Regions from separate parts of the Nonomuraea sp. NPDC003754 genome, predicted to be linked through region 3. Evidence: predicted binding sites of a transcription regulator. Region 3 holds the regulator's gene; each other region holds the start of a gene.
What was found. Region 3 encodes HrcA, which represses chaperone genes, less so after heat shock. Its sites were predicted from a motif close to TTGGCACTCTCNNNNNGAGAGTGCCAA; they were not measured.
Positions count from the first base shown of each region.

Region 1: the regulator HrcA is predicted to act here: its motif matches at 746-772, upstream of groES (co-chaperone GroES).
Region 2: the regulator HrcA is predicted to act here: its motif matches at 798-824, upstream of groL (chaperonin GroEL).

Region 1 covers NZ_JBSGJX010000001.1:498,992-501,258, reverse strand. Annotated here, with positions in the region: gene ACWEVS_RS02245 (Uma2 family endonuclease) at 1-578, opposite strand, end outside; gene groES (co-chaperone GroES) at 862-1,173, shown strand; gene groL (chaperonin GroEL) at 1,325-2,267, shown strand, end outside.
Region 2 covers NZ_JBSGJX010000019.1:36,879-39,145, forward strand. Annotated here, with positions in the region: gene ACWEVS_RS23580 (cold-shock protein) at 317-517, shown strand; gene groL (chaperonin GroEL) at 933-2,267, shown strand, end outside.
Region 3 covers NZ_JBSGJX010000007.1:95,808-98,074, reverse strand. Annotated here, with positions in the region: gene ACWEVS_RS11350 (DUF3097 domain-containing protein) at 1-491, opposite strand, end outside; gene hrcA (heat-inducible transcriptional repressor HrcA) at 735-1,739, shown strand; gene dnaJ (molecular chaperone DnaJ) at 1,751-2,267, shown strand, end outside.

The DNA.
Region 1 (2,267 bases), on a different contig from region 3:
ACGGCGAGCCGGTCGCGGTGGATGCCGGTGGCGACGTAGGCGCCTACGACCTCGTCGAGCTCGTAGGTGTGGATGACGGGCTTGCCGTTCTCGTCTTTCACGATCCAGAAGTGCTCGATGCCGGCCGCGGCGTAGATGCCGGGCTTGACGTGGTTGTCACGATGCTCCGACTCCGGCGAGACCACCTCCACCACCAGGTGGACCTCACGGGGTGTGTAGGCCGTGCGGTCCAGGTCGGCCGCGACCGTGGCGTCGATCACGACGAGATCGGGGCAGGGGCGCTGGCGGGGCGCGATGGTGACGTCCATCTGGGCCGCGATTCCGCGGTCCAGAGGGGCCTGGCCTTCGAGAGCCGTGGCGAGGCGGCGAATGACGAGATCGTGGAAGCGTCTCTGGGGGGACATGAGGAGGAGGGCTCCATCGACGAGTTCGACATGCTTGAAGAGATCCGGTTCGCCATGGGGCCCGTCCTCGGGGAGCAGGTCCAGGTCGTCGGCCGTCCACCCGCCCTCCGGTGGCAACGGCCAGTTGGCGAGGACGTGGCGCACGTCATCCATCGTGCTGGTCACGTCACGCATCGTAGCGTCGTCGTCACCGCCGTTTCTGGTCGTCACGTGGTCCAGTGTTCCCCCTTTCGCGGCTCCGTGTCGTCCGGGAGGGGAGTTTTCCGGCGCCCGAGTATCGCTCTGAGCTGAGCAGAGCGGTTCGTGTTGACGGGCAAGGCCTGCTTGCATACTGTTTCGTGTTGGCACTCTCCCCTTGAGAGTGCCAACGTGCGACGAGGCAGGTCTGACACCCGCGACGGCAGGCCCAGCTGGTCGCCTCTTCTAGATCATCCAAATCTGAAGGGGAGGTCCGATCGTGACGACCGCCACTAAGGTTCCCGTTAAGCCGCTCGGCGACCGCATTGTGGTCCAGCCGCTTGAGGCCGAGCAGACCACCGCTTCCGGCCTGGTCATCCCGGACACCGCCAAGGAGAAGCCGCAGGAGGGCAAGGTCCTCGCGGTGGGCCCGGGCAACTGGGACGAGGACGGCGAGAAGCGCATCCCGCTCGACGTCAGCGAGGGCGACATCGTCCTCTACAGCAAGTACGGCGGCACGGAGGTCAAGTACGGCGGCGAGGAGTACCTCGTGCTCTCCGCCCGTGACGTTCTCGCCATCATCGAGAAGTAAGCCGTGAGAAAGCCCCGGGCCCGCCAAGTGCCCGGGGCTTTCACCGCCAACGGACGTGCCTGATGGACCGCCATCTGCCCGACGCGTCGGCTGAGGCAGGCGACGGCGGCCCTCGTACGTCTCCGGATGGGACGCTGAGAGGACTTTTCCCATGCCGAAGATCCTGGAGTTCGAAGAGGACGCGCGGCGCGCGCTTGAGCGCGGCGTCAACGCCCTCGCGGACGCAGTGAAGGTGACCCTGGGCCCGCGCGGCCGCAACGTGGTCATCGACAAGAAGTTCGGGGCGCCGACCATCACCAACGACGGCGTCACCATCGCTCGCGAGGTCGAGCTCGAGGCGCCGTACGAGAACCTCGGCGCCCAGCTCGCCAAGGAAGTGGCGACCAAGACCAACGACATCGCCGGTGACGGCACCACCACGGCGACCGTCCTCGCCCAGGCGATGGTCCGCGAGGGCCTGCGCAACGTGGCCGCGGGCGCTTCCCCGCTGTCGCTCAAGCGCGGCATCGACCAGGCCGCCAAGGCCGTCAGCGACAAGCTGCTGGCCTCCGCGCGCCCTGTCGAGGACAAGAAGGAGATCGCCAATGTCGCGACGATCTCCGCTCAGGACGCCAAGATCGGCGAGCTGATCGCCGAGGCGTTCGACAAGGTGGGCAAGGACGGTGTCATCACCGTCGAAGAGTCCAACGCCATGGGCATGGAGCTCGAGTTCACCGAGGGCCTGCAGTTCGACAAGGGCTACCTGTCGGCCTACATGGTCACCGACCCCGAGCGCATGGAAGCGGTCCTCGAGGACCCGTACATCCTGATCCACCAGGGCAAGATCGCTTCGATCGCCGACTTCCTGCCGCTGCTGGAGAAGGTCGCCCAGACCAAGAAGGCGCTGCTGGTCATCGCCGAGGACGTCGAGGGCGAGGCCCTGGCCGTCCTGGTGACCAACAAGATCCGCGGCACCTTCACCTCGGTGGCCGTCAAGGCCCCCGGCTTCGGTGACCGCCGCAAGGCCATGCTGCAGGACATCGCGATCCTGACCGCCGGCCAGGTCGTCAGCGAGGAGATCGGCCTCAAGCTCGACCAGGTCGGCCTCGAGGTGC
Region 2 (2,267 bases), on a different contig from region 3:
CCTGACTCGGGAGTGGCCCGGTGTGGCGGCGCGGACACCCTTCCGTGGCGGTGTCCTGGCCGAAAGTCGCAGGTTGTCCATGCCAGGTGAGAGGGTTTCTTCATCGGAAGATGGAATATTTGACTAACCTTTAGGCCACTACAAGAATGCCCGTCACGAACACCGAGAACGAGTTTGGCGATTGACTCTGTTGTTCTACGGCATGCCACAGGTATGGTCGAGGGCGATCGTCCGGCTGATTTCCCCATAAGTCGTGGCGATCGCGGATCCCGCGAGTGAATGGGCGGGGTCCGGAGCCCAGTAAGAGGAGTCGGAAGTGGCGCAGGGCACCGTCAAGTGGTTCAACGCGGACAAGGGCTACGGCTTCATCGCGGTAGACGGTGGTAAGGATGTATTCGTCCATTACTCAGCGATCTTGATGGACGGCTATCGGGCACTCGAGCAGGGCCAGCGGGTCGAGTTCGAGATAACCCAGGGCCAGAAGGGTCCCCAGGCGGAATCCGTCAGGACTGTCTGAACCAGAACCATCAAGGCACCGGCAGCTCACACGGCGGCGCAGTCCGTGCGGATCTGTCATGTCCTTTTCGTCGATCCGGGCAGGTCCGGTCCGCGTCAGCCGATCGGGCCTGCCCGTCGTACTCTGGAGCCATGGGGCAGGGGGCGGACGGCTCCGCGTGGCCGCGTGACGAAAGCGGCGATGATCGCGAAGCGTTCTCCGCGACGACCCGCGTGCGGGGTTGACCTGGGCGAAAGCGCGCCTCGCTTGCACTCGGCAGGGTAGAGTGCTAAACAGTTCGTTGGCACTCTGGTTATGAGAGTGCCAGACACTGGGATCGAGACGATGGGGTCCGCCGAATGGAGTCGGGCCCATGCCGTCGCGGGCGTCGGCTCGGTCCGCTGCAAGCCACCCTGCATCTGGGAGGTCTAGCCTTATGGCAGCCAAGATGATCGCGTTTGACGAGGACGCCCGGCGCGGTCTCGAGCGCGGTATGAACCAGCTCGCCGACGCCGTCAAGGTGACCCTCGGCCCCAAGGGCCGCAACGTCGTGCTGGAGAAGAAGTGGGGCGCTCCCACGATCACCAACGATGGTGTCTCCATCGCCAAGGAGATCGAGCTCGAGGACCCGTGGGAGAAGATCGGCGCCGAGCTGGTCAAGGAAGTCGCCAAGAAGACGGACGACGTCGCGGGTGACGGCACCACCACCGCCACCGTGCTCGCCCAGGCGCTGGTACGCGAGGGCCTGCGCAACGTCGCCGCCGGCGCCAACCCGATGTCCCTGAAGAAGGGCATCGAGGCCGCCGTCGAGCGCGTCAGCGAGGAGCTCTCCAAGCTGGCCAAGGACGTGGAGACCAAGGAGCAGATCGCCTCCACCGCCTCCATCTCCGCCGGCGACGCCGAGATCGGCAACCTCATCGCCGAGGCGATGGACAAGGTCGGCAAGGAAGGCGTCATCACCGTCGAGGAGAGCAACACCTTCGGCCTCGAGCTCGAGCTCACCGAGGGTATGCGCTTCGACAAGGGCTACGTCTCCGGTTACTTCGTGACCGACCCCGAGCGCATGGAGGCGGTCCTCGAGGACCCCTACATCCTCATCGTCAACTCCAAGGTCTCGGCCAACAAGGACCTGCTGCCGCTGCTCGACAAGGTCGTGCAGGCCGGCAAGCCGCTGCTGATCATCGCTGAGGACATCGAGGGCGAGGCTCTGGCCACCCTGGTCGTCAACAAGATCCGCGGCCTGTTCAAGTCGGTCGCCGTCAAGGCTCCCGGCTTCGGTGACCGCCGCAAGGCCATGCTGGGCGACATCGCCACCCTGACCGGTGGCCAGGTCGTCTCCGAGGAGGTCGGCCTCAAGCTCGAGTCCGCCACCCTCGACCTGCTCGGCCGCGCCCGCAAGGTCGTCGTCACCAAGGACGAGACCACCATCGTCGACGGCGCCGGTGACCCCGAGCAGATCGCCGGCCGGGTCAACGAGATCCGCGCCGAGATCGAGCGCACCGACTCCGACTACGACCGCGAGAAGCTCCAGGAGCGCCTGGCCAAGCTCGCCGGTGGTGTCGCCGTCATCAAGGCCGGTGCCGCGACCGAGGTCGAGCTCAAGGAGCGCAAGCACCGCATCGAGGACGCCGTCCGCAACGCGAAGGCGGCCGTCGAGGAGGGCATCGTCCCCGGCGGTGGCGTGGCCCTGCTGCAGGCCGGCACCAAGGCGTTCGACAAGCTCGAGCTCCAGGGTGACGAGGCCACCGGTGCGGCGATCGTCCGCAAGGCG
Region 3 (2,267 bases):
ACCAGCACGCCGAGCCTGCGCCCCGGTTCCGGCGCGAACTCGGCCACGATGGCGGGCAGGTCGTCCACGCCCTCGAGGTACTCCACGACCACGCCCTCGACCCGCAGGTCGTGACCCCAGATCTTCTCCACGAGCGCGGCGTCGTGCACGCCCTCGACGTAGATGCGGCTCTCCCGCGCGACCCTGGCCCGCAGCCCCTCGACGGCGATCGAGCCGGAGGCGCTGCGCCGGGGACCGGCGGGGGCGGCGGCGGGCCGTACCAGGGTCACGGGCCTGCCCTCCAGCAGGAACGCGGCGGGCGCCAGCGGGAACAGCCGCCGCTTGCCGAAGCGGTCCTCGAGCGTGACCGCCTCCTTGTCGCAGGCCACCACCGCGCCGCAGAACCCGCTGTCGGCGTCCTCCACGACCAGGTCGCGTTCGGCCGGCACGACCGGGATCTTCCCCTTGCCGGGGCGCCGCCAGTTCCCCGCAAGGACGTCACGCTCGTACATGGGGGGACCGTAGCAAATCGCCGTGTCGCAGCGGCGCGCGACGAGAAGGACGCCAGGGCCCCTCTTCGGGGTACCGCCAGGGGGGCGGTGGAACGTCGGTCATGGACAGTATTGTCGGCGTACGGCTTGCGGCCGGCTTGACTCCGCGTGTTATCGCACCTTGTGGGCGAGAGCCGTACACTTGGCACTCGGGAACACAGAGTGCTAGACCTGTCGTTCCTCAACAGGCAGGGAGGTGAGCACGTGCTCGATGATCGGAAGCTTGCGGTGCTCCGCGCCATTGTCGAGGACTACGTGTCCACCAACGAACCGGTGGGCTCGAAGGCGCTGGCCGAGCGCCACAACCTGAACGTCTCCCCGGCCACGGTCAGGAACGACATGGCGGCGCTGGAGGAGCAGGGCTACATCGCCCAGCCCCACACCAGCGCCGGACGGGTGCCGACGGACAAGGGCTACCGGCTCTTCGTGGACAGGCTGTCGCAGATCAAGCCGCTCTCGGCCGCCGAGCGCAGGGCGATCGAGACGTTCCTCGCCGGTGCGGTCGACCTCGACGACGTGGTCACCCGCACGGTCCGGTTGCTGGCGCAGCTGACCAGACAGGTGGCGGTGGTGCAGTACCCGACGCTGTCGCAGTCGACGGTCCGTCATCTGGAGCTGGTCCCGCTGACCGACAGGCGGGTGATGTTCGTGCTGATCACGAACACCGGCCGGGTCGAGCAGCGCGTCATCGAGCTACCCGAGCCGATCGAGGAGTCGAGGGTCGCGCACCTGCGCGCGGTGCTCAACGCGTGCCTCGACGGCTGCGGGCTCAACAAGGTGCCCGAGCAGGTCGCCGACCTGCCCGAGCGGCTGGCGGTCGAGGACCGGCCGGCGGCGGCGACGATCCTGTCGGTGCTGCTGGAGACCCTGGTCGACCGCCACGACGAGAAGATCGTCTTCGCCGGGGCGGCCAACCTGGCGGGCGCCGACTTCACCACGGGCCTGCGCGACGTGCTCGAGGCGCTGGAGGAGCAGGTCGTGCTCATGCGCCTGCTCGGCGAGACTTCCGACATGCCGACCACGCTCACCGTCAGGATCGGCTCGGAGAACCCCTACACAGGACTGCGTGGCACCTCCCTCGTCGCCACCGGGTACGGTTCCGGGGCCCGCCTCGGCGTGCTCGGTCCCACCCGGATGGACTACCCCGTGACGATGGGCGCTGTACGCGCGGTGGCCCGCTACGTCAGCCAGATCCTGGCTGCATCATAAGAGGTCGATAAGTGGCAAACGACTACTACGGCACCCTCGGGGTGCGCCGTGACGCCAGTCAGGACGAGATCAAGAAGGCGTATCGTCGGCTGGCGCGCGAGCTGCACCCCGATGTGAACCCCGATCCGGCGACCCAGGAGCGCTTCAAGGAGATCACGCAGGCCTACGAGGTCCTGTCCGATCCCAACAAGCGCCAGATGTACGACCTGGGCGCCGACCCCTTCGCGAGCGCGGGCGCGGGTGCCGGAGCCGGCGGATTCGGCGCAGGCTTCCCCTTCAGCGACATCATGGACGCCTTCTTCGGCACGGCGGGCGGCGCCCGAGGCCCCCGCTCGCGCGCCAGGAGAGGGCGCAACGCGACCATCAGGGTCGAGCTCGACCTGCGCGAGGCGGCGTTCGGCACCACCAGGGAGCTCAACGTCGACACGGCCGTGCTGTGCGAGGTGTGCTCCGGTTCGGGCGCCGCTCCAGGCACGCATCCCGACACCTGTGACATGTGTCAGGGGCGCGGTGAGATCTCCCAGGTCA